3 regions of the Methylosinus sp. KRF6 genome follow, and region 1 is predicted to be linked to each of the others. Evidence: predicted binding sites of a transcription regulator. Region 1 holds the regulator's gene; each other region holds the start of a gene.

What was found. The regulator LexA, encoded in region 1, represses DNA repair genes until DNA is damaged. The targets are predictions, from matches to a motif close to TGTTCNNNNTGTGTTCNG.
Region 2: the regulator LexA is predicted to act here: its motif matches at 1,879-1,896, upstream of dnaE (DNA polymerase III subunit alpha).
Region 3: the regulator LexA is predicted to act here: its motif matches at 2,622-2,639, upstream of recA (recombinase RecA).

The regions. Positions count from the first base shown of each region.
Region 1 is NZ_JAHLJF010000001.1:3,400,145-3,406,407, reverse strand. Features, by position in the region: gene KP010_RS16055 (AsmA family protein) at 1-1,380, opposite strand, end outside; gene lexA (transcriptional repressor LexA) at 1,579-2,283, opposite strand; gene KP010_RS16045 (helix-turn-helix domain-containing protein) at 2,608-3,156, opposite strand; gene KP010_RS16040 (transposase family protein) at 3,635-5,419, shown strand; gene KP010_RS16035 (AAA family ATPase) at 5,416-6,138, shown strand; gene KP010_RS16030 (hypothetical protein) at 6,200-6,263, shown strand, end outside.
Region 2 is NZ_JAHLJF010000001.1:540,295-546,557, reverse strand. Features, by position in the region: gene KP010_RS02600 (methanol/ethanol family PQQ-dependent dehydrogenase) at 1-1,591, opposite strand, end outside; gene dnaE (DNA polymerase III subunit alpha) at 1,918-5,304, shown strand; gene KP010_RS02590 (MBL fold metallo-hydrolase) at 5,301-6,212, shown strand; gene KP010_RS02585 (DUF1499 domain-containing protein) at 6,241-6,263, opposite strand, start outside.
Region 3 is NZ_JAHLJF010000001.1:2,344,943-2,351,205, reverse strand. Features, by position in the region: gene KP010_RS11400 (SGNH/GDSL hydrolase family protein) at 1-364, shown strand, start outside; gene lysM (peptidoglycan-binding protein LysM) at 449-940, shown strand; gene KP010_RS11390 (DUF3617 family protein) at 1,110-1,538, shown strand; gene KP010_RS11385 (cytochrome c) at 1,543-1,875, opposite strand; gene pyrE (orotate phosphoribosyltransferase) at 1,888-2,481, opposite strand; gene recA (recombinase RecA) at 2,792-3,871, shown strand; gene alaS (alanine--tRNA ligase) at 4,126-6,263, shown strand, end outside.

The sequences.
Region 1 (6,263 bases):
ATCGGGCCGCGCGGCGGCGTCCCAGGCGAGCGCGCCGGCGTCGACGCCGGTCAGCTGCGCATTGGCGTGGAATTCCAGCGCGCCCGCCGCATTGGCGGCGAAAATGGCGCGGCCCTTCACGGTTCCCTTATAAGCCGCCGCCTCGGCGAGAGCGAGCTCGAGCCGGCCGCCGCGCAGCAGCAGCGACAGAGCGGCGTCCTCGAGATTGAGCCGCAGAACGCGGGCGCGCGTCGCCGAAAGGCGCAGATCGACATCGGCGTTCTGAATATCCGGCAAAACGAAAGCGTCGCGGCTCCACTGGCCGTCGGCGCCGGAGAGCGGCGGCAGATCGGCGACCATCGGCTTCAGCGACACGTAATTGCTGGCGAGCGTCGCATGGACGATCGGCTTGTCGCCCTCGTGGCGCAGCCCGAAGGAGCCCTCGAACTCATTGTCGTCGGCCGAGAGCTTCAGATCGGTGAGCTGGAAATCGCGCAGGCCGACGCTGGCTTTGGCGGAAAGCTGGACATTCTCGAAAGGCCCGGGCAGCGGCGCGCTCACATTGGCGAGGGCGAGCGCATGGCGCAGCGAGGGCGAGGAGGCGGTGAGCCGCCCCATAAAGCGGGGCTTGGGGCCGAGCTGGCCGAAGCCCTCCGCCTCCGCCCGCAAGCTGTCGGAATCGAGCCGCACGGTGACCGCCGTTTGCTCGCCACGCAGAAGGGCGCCGGGCTTGAGCACCCACAGCGTGCCGCGCGGTCGCTCGCCGCGCCAGGAGAAGGCGAGGTCGAGCGTCGCGGGCGAGCCGACCGTGCGCCAGTCGAGACTGGCCTCTATGTCGCGCAGTGTCTCTTCGCCGCCGGCATATTTGACATGGGCCGCGCCGGAAACGATGGCGACGCCGCCGAGCCGGGCGCGATCGGCCTTTTCCGCCGCGGCAGTCGAGGGCCGCGCCGCCGCCGCGCGCACGGCGGCGCCTGCCGCGCTCATCGGCTTGCGGTCGAGATCGATCTCGATGGCGGGGCGAACGAGCTCTATGTCGGCGATCTCGAGACGGCCGGCGAGCAGCGGCAGCAGCAGCACATTGCCGTGCAATCGCTCCGCCTCGATGGTGAGCGCCGCGGTCGGGTCCGCGAAGGCGATGCCGTCTATGGTGATGTGCGGACGGGGGAGGACCGAGAAGGTCGAGCGCCCCTTGGCGGCGATGAAGAGACCAGCGGAGGAATTGAGCTGGCCGGAAATCTCCTCGAGCAGAGCGCTGGTGGAGAAGGTCCAGGGCGCGAGGGCCGCGCCGAGCGCCACCGTCACGACGGCGCCCATCACGATCAGCCAGCGCCGGGAAAGGCGCGCGAAAGGCAGGCGGCGGCCGAGGCTCGAGGGTTTCGATCCTTCGATTTCGCGCATTGGGCCGGTCGAGTGCGACATTCCATCGTCCATGCAGAAAGAGGCGGGGCAGAAAGAGGCGGGCCGGGCCGCACGGTCGCGCGCGACGGAGCGCGCTTCTTTCGAAAGGGCGGCCGCGCCGACAGGCCCGCGCGCCAATAGCGCGCGAGGCCGGACCATGGCGGCAAAGGGCGGCGAGATCGTGGCGGCGCGCGCCCTTCAGTATTTGCGCAGAAGGCTGACCAGACGACCCTGGATGCGGACGCGATCGGGCCCGAAAATGCGCGTCTCATAAGCCGGATTGGCGGCCTCTAGCGCTATTGACGCGCCGCGCTTGCGCAGGCGCTTCAATGTCGCCTCCTCGTCGTCGATGAGGGCGACGACGATATCGCCGGTGTCGGCGCTGTCCTGCTTGCGCACCACGACGACGTCGCCGTCGAGAATGCCGGCCTCGATCATCGAATCGCCACGCACCTCGAGCGCGAAATGCTCGCCGCCACCGAGCATATCCGGCGGCAGGCTGATGGTGTGGCTGCGATTCTGCAGCGCGGAGATGGGCGTGCCCGCGGCGATGCGGCCCATGACCGGGATCGCCACCTGCTGATCGGACTCGGGCTCGCCGGCCGGGACGGGCCGCACGCGGCCGAGCGCGCCCTCTATGACCGAGGGCGAGAATTTGCCGCCGCGCGCGGCGACGCGGGGCGTCGCCGATTCAGGGAGGCGCAGCACCTCGAGCGCGCGGGCGCGATTGGGCAGGCGGCGGATGAAGCCGCGCTCCTCGAGCGCGAGAATGAGCCGGTGAATGCCGGATTTGGAGCGCAGATCGAGCGCGTCCTTCATCTCGTCGAAGGAGGGCGGCACGCCCGTCTCCTTCAGCCGCTCATGGATGAAGCGCAGCAAATCGCTCTGTTTCTTGGTCAGCATAGGAGCCCCCCGGCGCCGCCCCGCCTGCGGCGCGCTTCCACTTATGTTGGCGCGGCTTCATAAACAAATCATGAACACGACATTATGCGTTCGCCCTGCGTTCCGCAAGTGGACATTGCGCTCGTCCCGTACTCGCCACTTCTCACGGGAGGCGCTATAAGGATTGGAGCGGCCATCGCTATTTGAGCGCGCCGGACATCGATATTTGGAAATCCATGTCAGCAAAGCTAGTAAATTCAGATATATAGATGAGGCAGATTGAGGAACCGATTGAGGAACCATCATTCGGGAATGCTGCGGGCCGTAAAGGTTTGAAATAAGGCGCTATTTACCGTTCGGATTGAGGAACCGCTCGTCTGGCGGGCCATCGCTTGAGGAACCAATTGAGGAACCTTGTTCGACACGAATGACCCCCGTAAGCTCGCCCGCGCTCATGAACTTGCCGTCGTAGGCCCGCTGGACCAACGAGATTAGATCATCTTCGGTCAGCTGGTGCTTTGCCTCAGATTGCACACGGCTTACTATTTTTTCAAGAAGCTCTTGCTCATTTGCGATCAAATACGAAACAATTGCATTTATGGAGTGCGGAGAGGATGAGTTAAAAGCGACTCCAACGGCATGGAGATATGCAATCCTCGTCACAGAAAGCACAACGCTGTTGCCCTCGATAGTGTCTGTGCGGACGCTATCGAACCTTATACCGCTAAGCTCCTCTATTACCTTAAGCTTTTTCTTTGGTATTTCTTCACGAAGTCGCCAACTCGCGATAGTGCTTTTTCCAACACCAAGGCGAGCGGCCAAATCTGCATCCCGGTCGGTGCCGAGCGCCAATTTGACTTTTTCCAAAAAGGTGGCGGTGGAGTTCTTCAGCATGGCCTTGACACGATAGCGAAACGCAATCAGATTGCATTTTGACCTCAAATACGAAGTCGGATGCAATCCATGGTTCCGTCTCCCGAACTCCTCATTCGCGTTCGAGCCGCCTTTGTAGAACAGGGCGGTTCATTTGCGAAATGGTGCCGTGAAAATCGGATATCACGCCAATGGGCGACGGCCGCGCTCACCGGGGGAAGGGACGGGCCGGCCGCAAGGTCACTGCGCACACGCATTCTCGAAGCAGTTTCCTTGAAGGCAGCTTGATATGAGCGCCGATTGGCTCGACTCGAACGGGTTCGCGGACCTTTGCGGGATCACACCCCGCGCGGCTCGCAAGGCGCTCGGACGGGCCAAAGCTGGCAAGCCGTATCTTGGGAAGGTGCTAGAGGTCCGCGAAATCCCCGGACGAGGCGGGCGAAAGGGAACAAATTTCCAAGTCCGCGCCGACAGCCTTCCGCTCGGCCTTCAAGAGCGTTTGAAAGCCTCTTCACAGCCCGCCGAGCCCCGCTCTTTCAAGACCGACATAGCCGCGATCATTGGCGTTTTCGGACCCGAGTTCGACAAGCTCCTCACACTCCGCAAGGGCTCGGTCGCGCGGGCGAAGGGCCTCGAGGAACTGAGCAAGCGCCCGCTGATCGACATAAAGGGCAAGAATGCTTTCCGATGCTATTCCGTCAACACGCTTCGCCGCTATCTCGCGGAATACGAGGCGAAGGGCGCCGCCGCGCTCGTGCGGCGGAAGCGGCGCGACGCGGGCGTGAAGAGCGTCATCCTTTCCAAAGAATGGGACCAGCAAGTCCCTTTCGATGACGCCAAAAAGCGCGAGATCGCGGAAAAGCTCAAAAAAGACATCCGCTCCTATTGGGCGCATGGCTACAAGAGAGGCGCCATTCTTTTCAGGGCCTCATTCGCGCTGGAAAAAATGACGCGCGAAGCCGGCTTCGAGCCGCCGCCCGGTCTCTGCCGAGTTCCTCATCACTTCGTCGGCAGCGAGCGGCTCTATCGGTCGATCCATGTCAAAAACACGGATCGAAAAACGTTCGAGGACAAGAGAGAGCGCGTTTGGCGTTCATATGACGCCCTTGTCGCGAATGAGCAATGGTTCGGCGATTGCCACAAGTGCGACGTGATCCTCAAAGAGTCCGCCGATTATCAGCGCCACGCGGTTTTCATCACTTGGATCGACGCCGCGACGCTACGCGTGCATATCGATGTTGTGATCCTCCCGAAGGGAAAGGGAATAACAAATTCGCACGTGAGCGCCAGCCTCTTGCGCGCGATGAAGAGCTTGGGCGTCCCCCAGTCGATCTGTATCGACAACGGGTCGGAATTCTACAATGTCGACTTTATCGCCGATCTGCTCAAATTGAGGTGCGGCGACGATCGGCAGGTGATCGTCCACTCTATCCCGCACAATCCGCAGGGCAAGGCGATCCTCGAAGGTTTCTTCGCCAATTTCGAGCAAAACTATCTCGGGGCCACACCCGGCCAAATCGGCGGCAACCGCATGGCGTCGAAAATAGCGAACGGCGGACGCAAGCCGGTTTCGTGGCCGCTGGACGAAGGAGCCTTCTTCCGACACATCGCCAACAACGTCCACATTTACCATCACATGCCGCAAAAGGGACGGATTTTGAAAGGGCTGTCGCCCTTCGAGGCTTATCAGAAACAAATCGACACCGGATTTGAGCGGGTCGAAATCGACGAAGAGGCGTTCATCGTCGCCTTTTCTGTTTTGAAACGCGTCGCTGTAGGCCGTGCCGGCATATCCCATGCGGGACGGCAATGGACGTGCGACGCCATTTCCTCATACCCCGGCGACCACGTTCTCATTCGCGTCCCGAAATACGACGATTGGGCCAATCTCCCCGTCTACGACGAGAAAGAACGCTTCCTCGGATGGGCGGCCCCAAAGCAGGCATTCGATTTTCACGATCGCGAGGGAGCGAAAGAAAGCGGGCGCCTGACAAAACTCGCGCGCGAGGGAATACACACCCTCGCCGAGGATACGCATTCTATCGACCCGATAGCGGACGCGGAGCATCTCGCCGCGATGCTGCCGGCGCCGCCGGTCGCGCCGAGCACTGGCGTCGTCACAACATCCGACACAGCGCGGGACATCATCAAGCGCGTGAAGGAAAGCCCCAAGGCGAAGCGCGAGCGCGAAGATGCAGCGCGACGGCGAGAGGCCGAAGAACAGCTCGCGCTCGGCGCAGAGTTTTTCGCAAAATTCGAAGCGCGGAAGGCACAAAACACATGAGACGCATCAGCAAAACATCGATCGTCGCCGCGATCGAAGACGCGGCCTCCTACGCTCGCACGATGAAACAGGCGGCGGCCGTCACCGGAGCGCCGGGAGTCGGCAAGACCACGGCGCTCGAGGCCGTCGCGAAGTCGCACCCGTCGTTTTCGATCTATGTCGGCGGCGCAAGGCAAACCCCGCGAGCGTTCACGTCCTTGCTGGCGAATAGCCTCGGCTACACGACGAAGGCCGAGAGCACGGCGAGACTGTGGGACATTATCGAGGGCTGGCTGGCGCATCCGCAATTCGACGACATTTTGCTGATCGACGAAGCGCAGAATATTCCGCTCGCGCTGCTCAAGGAAGTGGTCGACTTTCCCTCGCGTTTCGGCGTTCCCGTCCTCATCTGCGGCAATGCAGAGCTGTTGAAGCGCCAGCGCGCCACCGGCGCGGCCTTCGATCAGGTCTCGAGCCGTGTGGCGAAGCGCGTCGTTCTCAATGCTCCGACGCCCGAGGATTTCCAGACGATCGCAGTCGATTTCGACGTCTTCGGCAAGGACGCGCACGCGGCCTGCGTCGACTTCGGCCACAACACGTCCATTCGCGAGCTTGTCCAGGTGCTCGAGGCCGCGCGCGTCTATGCCGAAGACGGGCCGCTGCGCCTTCAGGAAATCAAGCGCGCCGTCTCCTGGATCAAGGGCACGCACGCTTTGAGGCTGCTTTCGCGGGCCGCGTGATTGGCCCGTGTCGTATGCGTCGCCGCGTTCATGGCAAATTTCTCGATAAAGGACTCTGGAAATGAAACCTGCCGCTACGACGCCCGAACTGCGTGAGACGCTTCTCGCGCTCCCTCCCGCGACGC
Region 2 (6,263 bases), 2.9 Mb from region 1:
TCGAGACGGCGCCCGACCACACGGAGAATTGCTCCTTGTTCGCCCAGACGATCTTGCCGGTCTTCGCGTCCCAGGCGATGAAATTGCCCGTATGCGTCTCGCCCTTGTCGCGATCGGCGGGGAACATTTCCACCGTCGCGCCGACATAGGGCTGGCCGGCGGAATAGCTGACGCGGAACGGCTCGAAATCCATGCAGACATGGTTCGTCGGCACGAGGAAGAGGCCCGTGCTCGGATCATAGCTCGCCGGCTGCTCGTCCTTCGAGCCGAGAGTCGTCGGACAGGCGCCGCGCGTCGTCTCGTCCTCGCCATGCGCCTCGGTCGAGAAGCGCTCGTCGAGGATCGGACGGCCATAGGTTTTCGACTTCTTGTCGAGGTCGATCTTCTTGGCCCAATTGACCGCCGGATCGAATTTCTCGGCGACGAGCAATTCGCCATTTGTGCGATCGAGCGTGTAGGCGAAGCCGTTGCGATCGAAATGAACGGCGGTCTTCGTCTTCTTGCCGCCGATCTCCTGATCGACGAGCACGATCTCATTGACCGCGTCATAATCCCATTGGTCGTGCGGCGTCGTCTGATAGACCCATTTCGCCTTGCCCGTGTCGAGATCGCGCGCCCAGAGCGTCATCGACCAGCGATTGTCGCCGGGACGCTGCACGGGATTCCATGTCGAGGGGTTGCCGGAGCCGTAATAGATCAGATCGAGCTCCGGATCATAGCTGTACCAGCCCCATGTCGTGCCGCCGCCCAGCTTCCACTGATCGCCTTGCCAAGTGTTGATCCCGGAGTCCTTGCCCACGGGCTTGCCGAGATGGGTCGTCTTCTCGGGGTCGATCAACGTCTCTTCGTCCGGCCCGGTCGAATAGCCGCGCCACAGCAGCGCGCCGGTCTTGACGTCATAAGCGCTGATATGGCCGCGCACGCCATATTCGCCGCCGGCGTTGCCGACGAGCACCTTGTCCTTGAACACATGCGGCGCCGCCGTGGAGGTCTCGCCCTTCGACGGATCGCCGAATTTGACGGACCAGATCGGTCTGTCCTTGCCCTCGCCGGAAGACGCGCCCGTCGCCGCATCGAGCGCTACGAGAGTCGTGTCGGCCTGCGCGAGAAAAATCTTGCCGTCGCCATAGGCGAGACCGCGATTGACCGTGTCGCAGCACATCACCGGAACGACGGAGGCGTCCTGCTGCGGCGCATATTTCCACAGCACCTTATGATCCGGGTCTCGCAGATCGAGCGCATAGACGACATTCGGAAACGGCGTGTGCAGATACATCACATCGGTGACATAGGCGGACTTCGTCTTGCCGTCCTTGTCGGCGGCCGCCGGAATCGTCACATCGTGAATGACGAGCGGCGCCCCTTCGTGACCGCGCAGAACGCCGGTCGAAAATTGCCAATCGACAGAGAGCTTGTGCACATTCGCGGTGGTGATCTGCTTCAACGCCGAATGACGACGATTGGCGTAATCTCCCGTCGGCGACACCCATTGCCGCGCGTCCTTCTGCAGCTCGAGCAGCGTATCCGCAAAGGCGCCGCTCGCCGCGAGCGCGAACGCGCCGACGGTCATCGACAGTCGGAATTTTCTCATCTGCATTCATTCCCTCCGCAGCCCGACGTTTTTTAAGCTTACGTTTTCTTCGCGACAGACGGCGACGGCCCGGGAAACCGCGCGCCGTCTGTCGCGAGCTCATGCAGCGGCCGCGACGCCGCTCGCAACGGAGGTTCCACGAATGCGCGCGCCTTCGCCAGATCGCGAAACCGCGACGCGTCTTTGATCGTCGCAGTTTTGCGACAGTTGCGACGACGATCGAGCATCGCCGCCTCGCGACGCACGCGCCAGCGACACGTGCGCCCCTTGCCCCTGCTCGGGAAATGCGGGACAATACGTGAACAAAATGCGCGCCCGAGCTTGCGATGCCCCGCTACGCCGAATTCGCGACGACGACGAACTTCTCCTTCCTGCGCGGCGCCTCGCATCCCGAGGAGATGGTCGCGCGAGCGATGGCGCTCGGCCATGTCGGCATAGGCGTGGCCGATCGCAATTCGCTCGCCGGCGTCGTGCGCGCTCATTCCTATCTGCGCGAGCACGCGGCCGAAGCGCCCGGCTTTCGTCTCGCCATAGGCGCGCGGCTCGTCTTCGCCGACGAGACGCCGGATATTCTCTGCTATCCGAAGGACCGCGCCGCTTACGGGCGTCTCTGCCGGCTGCTGACGCGCGGCAATATGCGCGCGCAGAAGGGCGAGTGCCGCCTTTTCCTCGACGATCTCTTAGAATTCGCCGAAGATCAGCAGCTCATCCTCATGGAGGGCGCGGCCCTTCCCCCTGCCCTGCTCGCTGCGGCCGACGAGCGGATGTGGCTGGCGGCGACCGCGCTCTATGGCGTCGACATGCGCGCCGCCCTCGCCCGCCGCATCGCGCTCTCGCGCGAGACCGGCCTGCCGCTCATCGCGGTGAATGAGCCGAACATGCATGTCCCCGAGCGACGCCCGCTCGCCGACGTTCTCGCTTGCGTGCGCGAGAAGACGACGCTCGACAACGCCGGCTATCTGCTCTCCGCCAACGCCGAGCGCGCGCTGAAGAGCGGAGCGGAAATGGCGCGACTATTCACGCAGGCGCCGCAGGCGGTCGAGGAGACGGCGCGCTTTCTGGAAGGCCTATCCTTCCGTCTCGACGCGCTGGCGCATAATTATCCGAGCGAGCTGCGCGAGGGATTTTCCAGCGAGCAGGAGGCGCTCGAATTTTACGCGCGAGACGGCGCGCGGACGCGTTATCCGGGCGGCGTTCCCGATCAGGTCGAGACGCTGCTGCGCCATGAGCTGCAGCTGATCGCAGAGCTCGGCTACGCCGCTTACTTTCTCACCGTGCACGACATTGTCCGCTTCGCGCATTCGAAGGACATATTCGCGCAGGGGCGCGGCTCGGCCGCCAATTCCGTCGTCTGCTTCTGCCTCGGCGTCACCGAGGTCGATCCGACGAAGCATGATCTCCTCTTCGAGCGCTTCGTCTCCGCCGCGCGCAACGAGCCGCCAGATATCGACGTCGATTTCGAGCATGAGCGGCGCGAGGAGGTGATGCAATATATCTACGCGCGCTATGGCCGCGAGCGCGCCGGACTCACGGCGACGGTCGTCTCCTATCGCTCGCGTTCGGCCATTCGCGAGGTCGGCAAGGCTTTCGGCCTTTCGGCCGACGTCGTCTCGCGGCTCTCGAACAATGTGTGGGGAGGAATAGCGCAAGGAGAGGCGTCCCCACCTCCCCCTCGAGGGGGGAGGTCGAGCGCCGAAGGCGATCGGGAGGGGGTGAAACCCCAAGTCTCTGCCGTTGAACCCCACCCCGTCCGGCTATCGCCGGCCGACCCTCCCCCTAAAGGGGAGGGTGAGCGCGAGCCGCGCCTCGCCAAGGCGCTGGAGCTGACGCGCGAGCTGACCGGCTTTCCGCGCCATCTCTCGCAGCATACGGGCGGCTTCGTCATCACGCGCGATCGGCTCGACGAGATCGTCCCGCTCGCGCCCGCCGCCATGGAAGGCCGCACGACGATCGAATGGGACAAGGACGATCTCGACGCGCTGCGCATATTGAAGATCGACGTGCTGGCGCTCGGAATGCTCACCTGCCTGCGCAAGGGCCTCGCTCTGCTGGCCGAGCGCTATGGCGTCGTGCATCGCCTCGCGTCGATCCCCGCGGAGGAGGAGAGTGTCTATGACATGATCTCGCGCGCCGACACGATCGGCGTGTTCCAGATCGAGAGCCGCGCGCAAATGTCCATGCTGCCGCGGCTGCAGCCACGCGAATTCTACGATCTCGTCATAGAGGTGGCGATCGTGCGCCCCGGCCCCATTCAGGGCGATATGGTGCATCCTTATCTGCGCCGTCGCATCGGCAAGGAGGAGGTCTCCTTTCCCTCGGCGGAACTCGAGGAGGTGCTGCGCAAGACGCTCGGCGTGCCTTTGTTCCAGGAGCAGGCGATGCGCATCGCCATTGTCGCCGGCGGCTTCACGCCGGATGAGGCGGACCGGCTGCGCCGCGCCATGGCGACGTTCAAGCGCGTCGGCACGATCGGAACCTTCCGCGCCAAAATGCTCGCCGGCATGGAGGCGCGCGGCTATAGCCGCGATTTCGCCGAGCGCTGCTGGGGGCAGATCGAAGGCTTCGGCTCCTATGGCTTCCCGGAGAGTCATGCGGCCTCGTTCGCCCTGCTCGTCTACGCCTCCGCCTGGCTCAAATGCCGCTACCCGGACGTATTCTGCTGCGCTCTTTTGAATTCGCAACCCATGGGCTTCTACGCCCCGGCGCAGATCGTGCGCGATGCGCAGGAGCATGGCGTCGGCGTGCATGAAGTGGATGTGAATTTCTCCGATTGGGATTGCGCGCTGGAGGCGCGCGCGCAGGCGACGCCGCTGCATCCACGCCATGTCTCCATGGCCGGCGACATTCGCGCGACGCATGACGTGCGTCTCGGCTTTCGTCAGATCGTGGGCCTGCGGGAAGAGGATATGAAGCGGCTCGTGGCGCGGCGCGGCTCCGGCTATGATTCCGTGCGCGATCTGTGGCTGCGCGGTGGGCTCGAGCCGGCGACGCTGGAGCGCTTGGCGGAAGCCGGCTCCTTCGCCTCGCTGGGCCTGCCGCGCCGCGACGCGCTCTGGGCCGTGCAGGCGCTCAATCGCGCCGGCGACAAGGACGATCTGCCGCTGCTGCGCGCGCTCTCCTTCGCGCCGCAGGAGGAGGACGCGAACCTTCCGCCCATGCCGCTCGGGGCGGAGGTGGTGGAGGATTATCGCTTTCTGTCATTATCGCTGAAGGCGCATCCGATGGCGTTTTTGCGGGGACGGCTCGAGGCGAAGGGAATCATGCCCTGTAGCGCGCTCGGCGGCGGCCCCCTCCCCAACCCTCCCCTGCGAGCGGGAGAGGGAGCAGGCGCCGCGCTTCATCGAGATTTCGCGCAACGCGGGCCGCCCCCCTCTTCCACGCAGAGAGTGAGGGAGGGCGCCCGCGTGAGCGTCGCCGGCCTCGTGCTGGTGCGGCAGCGGCCGGGTTCGGCGAGCGGCGTTATTTTCATGACGATCGAGGACGAGACGGGGATCGCCAATATCGTCGTCTGGCCGAAACTGTTCGAGCGCCAACGTCCCGAGGTCATAGGCGCGCGGCTTGTCGTGGTCACAGGGCGCGTGCAGAACGAATCCGGCGTGGTCCATGTGATCGCGCAGAAGGTCGAGGATCTGAGCGCCGATCTGCGCCTGCTCGAGCAATCGCGCGGCGCCAAGGCGCGCGAGGCCATTCCGAAGGGACGCAATTTTCAATGACCCCAGATGATTTCCTCACCACCTTCGACTCTCCGCCGGGCGCGCTGCAACGCGTTTCACGGCTGACGCGCCGCATTGTCGCGCCCAATCCCGGCGCCTTCACCTATACGGGCACTTGCAGCTACATCCTCGGCGAAGGCGAGGTGGCGATCATCGACCCCGGCCCGGCGGACGCTTCGCACATAGAGGCGTTGCTCGCCGCCATAGCGGGCGAAACGCTGCGCTATCTGCTCGTCACCCATACGCATCGCGACCACTCGCCGGCGGCGCGTATTCTGGCGGAGAGGACCGGCGCGACCATCGCCGGCTGCGCGCCCTATGCGCCGCCGCCCGATCTTTCGGTCACAGGCCCAGGCCTCGACGCCTCGCATGACAAGAGCTATGCGCCCGACCATCTCCTCGCCGATGGCGATCGGCTGAGCTTCGGCGGCCTCGCCATAGAGGCCGTCGCGACGCCGGGCCATACGACGAACCATCTCTGCTTCTCGCTGGCCGAGGAGGCGACGCTCTTCACCGGCGATCACGTGATGGGCTGGGCGACCACGGTCATCGCGCCGCCGGACGGCTCGATGAGCGAATATTTCGCCTCGCTGGAAAAGCTGCGCCGACGCGACGATCGTCTCTATTGGCCGGCTCATGGCGGCCCGGTGAAGGAGCCGCAACGCTATTTGCGCGCCTTGCGCCAGCATCGCCAGCAGCGCGAGGCGGCAATTCTCGAGCGGCTCGAGGCCGGCGACGAGACGATCGCCGTCATGGTCGCACGCATTTACGAGGGTTTCGACGCGCGGCTCCAAAAGGCGGCGGCGTTCTCCGTCTTCGCGCATCTCGAGGATATGATCGAGCGCGGCCTCGCCCGCTGCGAGGGGCCGGCGACATTGGAGGCGCGGTATTTCAAGGGCGGCGAATAGCGGCGTCCCGGTTCAATTCGCTACTCGCTCATTTCTCATTCAGCCCCGCCT
Region 3 (6,263 bases), 1.1 Mb from region 1:
GCGCTGCTTCATCATCGACGGCGGCTTGAACGATCTTCTTTTCGACGCGGCGCCGCTCGCGCAGATCGACCATGACTTCCGCGCGCTGCTGCGCCGCCTGCCGGAGGATGCGCGCGGCGTTCTGATGCTCGCGCCCCATGTCGCCGACGCTGCGCAGGCTCCGCGCATAGACGAGATCAATGCGCTGATGCGCGCGCTCGCCGAAGCGCGCGGGCTCGCGGTCGTCGATCTCGCGCCGCAGCTCTCGCAAAACGGCGCGCGGCGGCCCGAGATGACCGATGACGGCCTGCATTTCTCGCCGCTCGCCGCGCAGCTATGGGTGCAGGCGGCGCGAGAGCGCCTTCTTCGCGATGGGCTCGCCTGAGCGCGGCGCGCCCTATGTAACGCGGCGCGGGCGCAATTCCACCGGCGCTCGCGCTCACGCCAAAGCGCGAAGGAGGTCGTAAAAATGGGTCTCTTCAATTTCTGGAACAACTCGAAGAGCGGCGACAAGATCGACAAGAATGCGCCGTCGCCCAAGGGCGCGACCGAGAACGCCGCCGCGCCCGCCGATGAATTGAAGAAGGAGATCGAGAACAAGGGTCTCGACGCCTCCAAGATCGAAATCTCGGTCGAGGGCGACAAGGTGAAGCTCGGCGGCAAGGCGGCCTCCACCAGCGACGCCGAGAAGATCGTGCTCGCCGTCGGCAACACCAAGGGCGTCTCGCAGGTCGAGAGCAATATCGTCGTCGGCAAGCAGGAGACCGAATCGCTCTTCTACAAGGTGCGCCAGGGCGACACGCTGTGGAAGATCGCCGAGACGCAATATGGCCAGGGCAAGGGCGGAAAATACGAGGAGATTTTCGCCGCCAATCGGCCGCTGCTCTCCGACCCCGACAAGATCTATCCGGGCCAGGTGCTGCGCATTCCCAAGGCCCAAGGCGCCGCCGGCCAGGCCTGATCTCTGTCGCGCGGCCTCCTTCGGGAGGCCGCGTCATGCGGGAAAAATAGGGATGCGCGCGCGGGAGCTATTCTCGAAATCGCGCGCGATATCGAAAACGAATTGCCTCGCAAAGGCGCGCGTCACATATTCTGCGCCGTATAAGATCATCCGTCATCGAGGCGAAGAGTTGAACCTCCATACTGTGTGTCGCGCGACGCTCATCGCCGTGATATTGCCGCTTGCTGCGAGCGCGTTGGCGGATAGTCTCCCGCAGCGTCGGCCCGGCTTCTGGCGCATAAAGACCATATCGCCGGAAGTGGGATTGCAGTCGCATGACGTTTGCATCGAGGCGGGCGACGGCCTGCTCGGCGCTCCGCAGGACAATTGCACGAAGCCGACGGTCGAATCCGCGCAAGGCGGCGAGGTCATCGTCACCTTCTCCTGCGATCTCCATGGCGCGCGCGAAGTGACGAGCCTCTTGTTCACCGGCGATTTCTCGAGCTGGTATCGCGCGCAATCGAAGACGACGCTCACGCAAAAGAGCGGCGTCACGCGCGAGCGCTCGGGCTTCACCATAGACGCGAAATATCTTCGCTCGGAATGTCCGCAGCCCTGAGGCGTCACTGCTTCGGCGCGAGGCCGACGATATAGGCGGCGAGCGAGTCGATCTCGTCCGGCGTGAGGATGAGATTGGGCATGTTGCGATGCGAGCTGCGCAGAAAGACCTTGATCGCCAGCTCCGTCGTCGAGGACATGCGCGCGACATCAACGAAGCTCGGCGCCTTGGAGGCTTCGTCCTTGGCCGGCGTCTTGTCGTCTATGCGGTGACATTCGACGCAGAGCGAGGCGGCGAGGCGTCGCCCGGCCGTCGGATCGCTCAATTGCGCGGCCGCGGGCGCCGCGACGGCTATGGAAGCGACTAATGCAAAAATCATCGGCGTCGGGCAAATCATGTCGCAGCTCCTCTATATGGTGAAATCGCTCCGCTTGAAGATCGACGCCAGCGTGATTCCCTTTTCGGCGAGCTTTTCCGCAGCGCCTTCCTCACGGTCGATCACCACCAGCGCGCGCGTCGCTTTCGCCTCTGGATGCTCTTCCGTCATGCCGGCGATGGCCTCCAATATAGAGCCGCCCGTCGTCGCCACATCGTCCACGATCAGCGATTCGCCGCCCTTGGGCACATAGCCGTCGATGCGCTCCTTGGCGCCATGGCCCTTGGCCTCTTTGCGCACGAAGAAAGCTTCGACCGGCGCGCCTTTGGGAAAGCTCACCGCGGCGATGGCCGCCACCATGGGCACGGCGCCCACGGCAAGGCCGCCGACGCCTTTTATTCCCTGCGCCCTCATATAGTCGACGACGATATCGGCGATGAGATGCGCGCCCTCCGGCAGCATGGTCGTCTGGCGCAGCTGGAAGAGATAATTGCTCTTGCGGCCCGAGGAGAGCGTGAAATCGCCGCGCAGCAGCGAATGCGTGTCGATCAGCCGATGCAGCCGCCCCCAGCGCGGATCGGCGGGATCGAGAACGGCGTCGGGACGGGAAGCGCGCAAATCGCTCATTGGCTGTCGAAACTCCGCTGTCGATAGAAGAACGGCGCCTTGCGCCGGCTCGCGTCCCTTACGCCGAGGAACTCGCGGACTTCAAGCCGGTTCCTTCCCTCGGCCCGCGCCGGCGCGGGAGGCGGGGCGAAAAATGCGAGCGGAACAAAAAAAGAACTTGGCGAAGAGAACAAATGCGATACAATCTGCCCATCCGATCTTCGCGTCCGATACCGGTCCGATCCTCACAAGTCTTTCACCGCTCTTTCGCTTCAGGGCCGCATCTCGCGTTGCGCCTGCCGCCCGCCCCGTGCCAGAAGGAATCATCGCCGTGAGCCAAGCCAATCTCCGCCTCGTGGAAGGAACATCCGTGGACAAGACCAAGGCGCTGGACGCCGCTTTGTCGCAGATCGAGCGGGCCTTCGGCAAAGGCTCGATCATGCGGCTCGGCAAGAATCAAAAGGCCGTCGAGATCGAGACGATCTCCACCGGCTCGCTCGGGCTCGACATCGCGCTCGGCGTCGGCGGAATGCCGCGTGGCCGCATCGTCGAGATTTATGGGCCGGAATCTTCGGGCAAGACCACTCTGGCGCTGCATGTGATCGCCGAGGCGCAGAAGAAGGGCGGCGTCTGCGCCTTCGTCGACGCCGAACATGCGCTCGATCCGGTCTACGCCCGCAAGCTCGGCGTCAATCTCGAGGAGCTGCTGATCTCCCAGCCCGATACGGGCGAGCAGGCGCTGGAGATCACCGACACGCTGGTGCGCTCCGGCGCGGTGGATGTGCTCATCATCGATTCGGTCGCCGCGCTGACGCCGCGCGCCGAGATCGAGGGGGAGATGGGCGAGGTGCAGCCCGGCCTGCAGGCCCGCCTGATGAGCCAGGCGCTGCGCAAGCTCACCGCCTCCATCTCGCGCTCCAACACGCTCGTCATCTTCATCAATCAGATCCGCATGAAGATCGGGGTCATGTATGGCTCGCCGGAGACGACCACGGGCGGCAACGCCTTGAAGTTCTACGCTTCCGTGCGTCTCGACATTCGCCGCATCGGCTCCATCAAGGACCGCGACGAGGTCACTGGCAACCAGACCCGCGTGAAGGTGGTCAAGAATAAGGTGGCCCCGCCTTTCAAGCAGGTCGAGTTCGACATCATGTATGGCGAGGGCGTCTCCAAGGTCGGCGAGTTGATCGACCTCGGCGTGAAGGCCGGCGTCGTCGAGAAGTCCGGCGCCTGGTTCTCCTACGACAGCCAGCGACTCGGCCAAGGCCGCGAGAACGCCAAGACCTTTCTCAAGCAGAACAAAGAGGCGGCCGAGCGGATCGAGCAGGCGATCCGCGAAAATTCCGGCCTCATCGCCGAGCGCATTCTCGACGCCGGCGGCGAGGGCGAGGGCGACGGCGCCGAGGACTGATCGCAGACAGCGAACGCCCACCCTCCCCTTCAGGGGGAGGGTCGGACGGCGCAGCCGTCCGGGGTGGGGTGACAGCACGAAGACTTCCGAAGCGTCATCCCCTTCCGCGAGCCGCGCCGCCTGTTCCACTTCGCGGACAAATGCTCTAGAAGGGCTCGGTTCGCGCCGGGCCTTTTCCTTTTCCCTGCGACGGTTACGGCCGAGCGCGCGTTCGATGGCTTTTCGAGCCGAACAAGCGGGCGACAAGAACCGATATGAGTGGCGTCAACCAGATCCGTTCGACCTTCCTCGACTATTTCTCGCGCAATGGACACGAGAAGGTCGCATCCTCGCCGCTCGTCCCGCAGAACGACCCCACGCTGATGTTCACCAACGCCGGCATGGTGCAGTTCAAGAATGTCTTCACCGGCTTCGAGAAGCGCCATTACGCGCGCGCCACCACCGCGCAAAAATGTATGCGCGCCGGCGGCAAGCACAATGATCTCGACAATGTCGGCTATACGGCGCGGCATCTGACCTTTTTCGAGATGCTCGGCAATTTCTCTTTCGGCGATTATTTCAAGGAAGGCGCCATAGAACTCGCCTGGAATTTCGTCTCCCGCGAGCTGGCCCTGCCGCGCGAAAAGCTGCTGGTCACCGTCTATCACGACGATGACGAAGCCTTTTCGCTGTGGAAAAAGATCGCCGGCTTTTCTGACGATCGCATCATCCGCATTCCCACCGCAGATAATTTCTGGAGCATGGGCGACGTCGGCCCCTGCGGCCCTTGCTCCGAGATTTTCTTCGATCAGGGCGACAGCGTCGCCGGCGGCCCGCCCGGCAGCCCGGACGAAGATGGCGATCGGTTCCTGGAGTTCTGGAACCTCGTCTTCATGCAATATGAGCAGACCGCGCCGGGCGAGCGCGCGCCGCTGCCGCGTCCCTCCATCGACACGGGCATGGGCCTCGAGCGAATCGCCGCGCTGCTGCAGGGCGTGCAATCGGTCTTCGAGGTCGATCTCTTCCGGCGCCTCATCGGCGCCGTCGCGGAGGCGACAAGCGTCGATTCCGCCGGACCGCAGGCGGCGAGCCACCGCGTCATCGCCGATCATCTGCGCGCCTCGGCCTTTCTCGTCGCCGATGGCGTGACGCCTTCGAATGAGGGCCGCGGCTATGTGCTGCGCCGAATCATGCGCCGCGCCATGCGCCATGCGCAGCTTCTCGGCGCCGCCGAGCCTTTGATGCATCGCCTCGTCGGCGAGCTGGTTTCCGAAATGGGCCTCGCCTATCCCGAGCTGACCCGCGCCGAAAGCCTCATTCGCGACACTCTGCTGACCGAGGAGACGCGTTTCCGCCAGACTCTCGTGCGCGGCCTCTCGATCCTCGACGAGGAGAGCGCCTCGCTCACGGCCGGCGCGAGCTTCTCCGGCGAAACGGCGTTCAAGCTCTACGACACTTACGGCTTTCCGCTCGATCTCACCGAGGATGCGCTGCGACCGCGCGGCATCGTCGTCGACAAGGCCGCTTTCGAGACCGCCATGGAGCGCCAGCGCGCCGAGGCGCGCAAGGCCTGGGCCGGCTCTGGCGAGACGGCGACCGAGGCCGTCTGGTTCGCGCTCGAGGAGCGTCTCGGCGCGACCGAGTTTCTCGGCTATGATCGGGAAAAGTCCGAGGGCCAGATCGTCGCCCTTCTCCACGAAGGGGCGGAGACCTTCCGGCTCGAGACCGGCGCGCGCGGCGCCGTGCTGCTCAATCAGACGCCCTTCTATGCGGAGTCCGGCGGCCAGATCGGAGACATCGGCGTGATGCGCGCCAAGGGCGTGCGCTTTCGCGTCACCAACACGCAAAAGAAGGTTCACGGCCTCTTCGTTCACGAGGGCGTGGTGGAGGAGGGCGCGCTCACGCCTGGTCTCGCGCTCGAGCTCGAGGTCGAGCACGCTCGCCGCAACGCCGTGCGCGCCAATCATTCGGCGACGCATATTCTGCACGAGGCGCTGCGCCGCGTGCTCGGCGATCATGTCGCGCAAAAGGGCTCGCTCGTCGCGCCGGATCGGCTGCGCTTCGACTTCACCCATCCCAAGCCATTGACCGAGGAAGAGATCGCCGCCGTCGAGCAGATCGCCAACGAAGTGGTGCAGGACAACGCCCCGGTCGAGACCCGGCTGATGGGCCAGGACGAGGCCATTCGTTCCGGCGCCCGCGCTTTGTTCGGCGAAAAATATGGCGACGAGGTGCGCGTCGTCGCCATGGGCCATGCGGCCGTCGACGCCGATCGCGCCTTTTCCGTCGAACTCTGCGGCGGCACGCATGTGCGTCGCACCGGCGACATCGGCCTCATCAGCGTCGTCTCGCAGGGCGCGGTCGCCTCGGGCGTGCGCCGCATCGAGGCGAAGACGGCGGAAGGCGCCCGCGC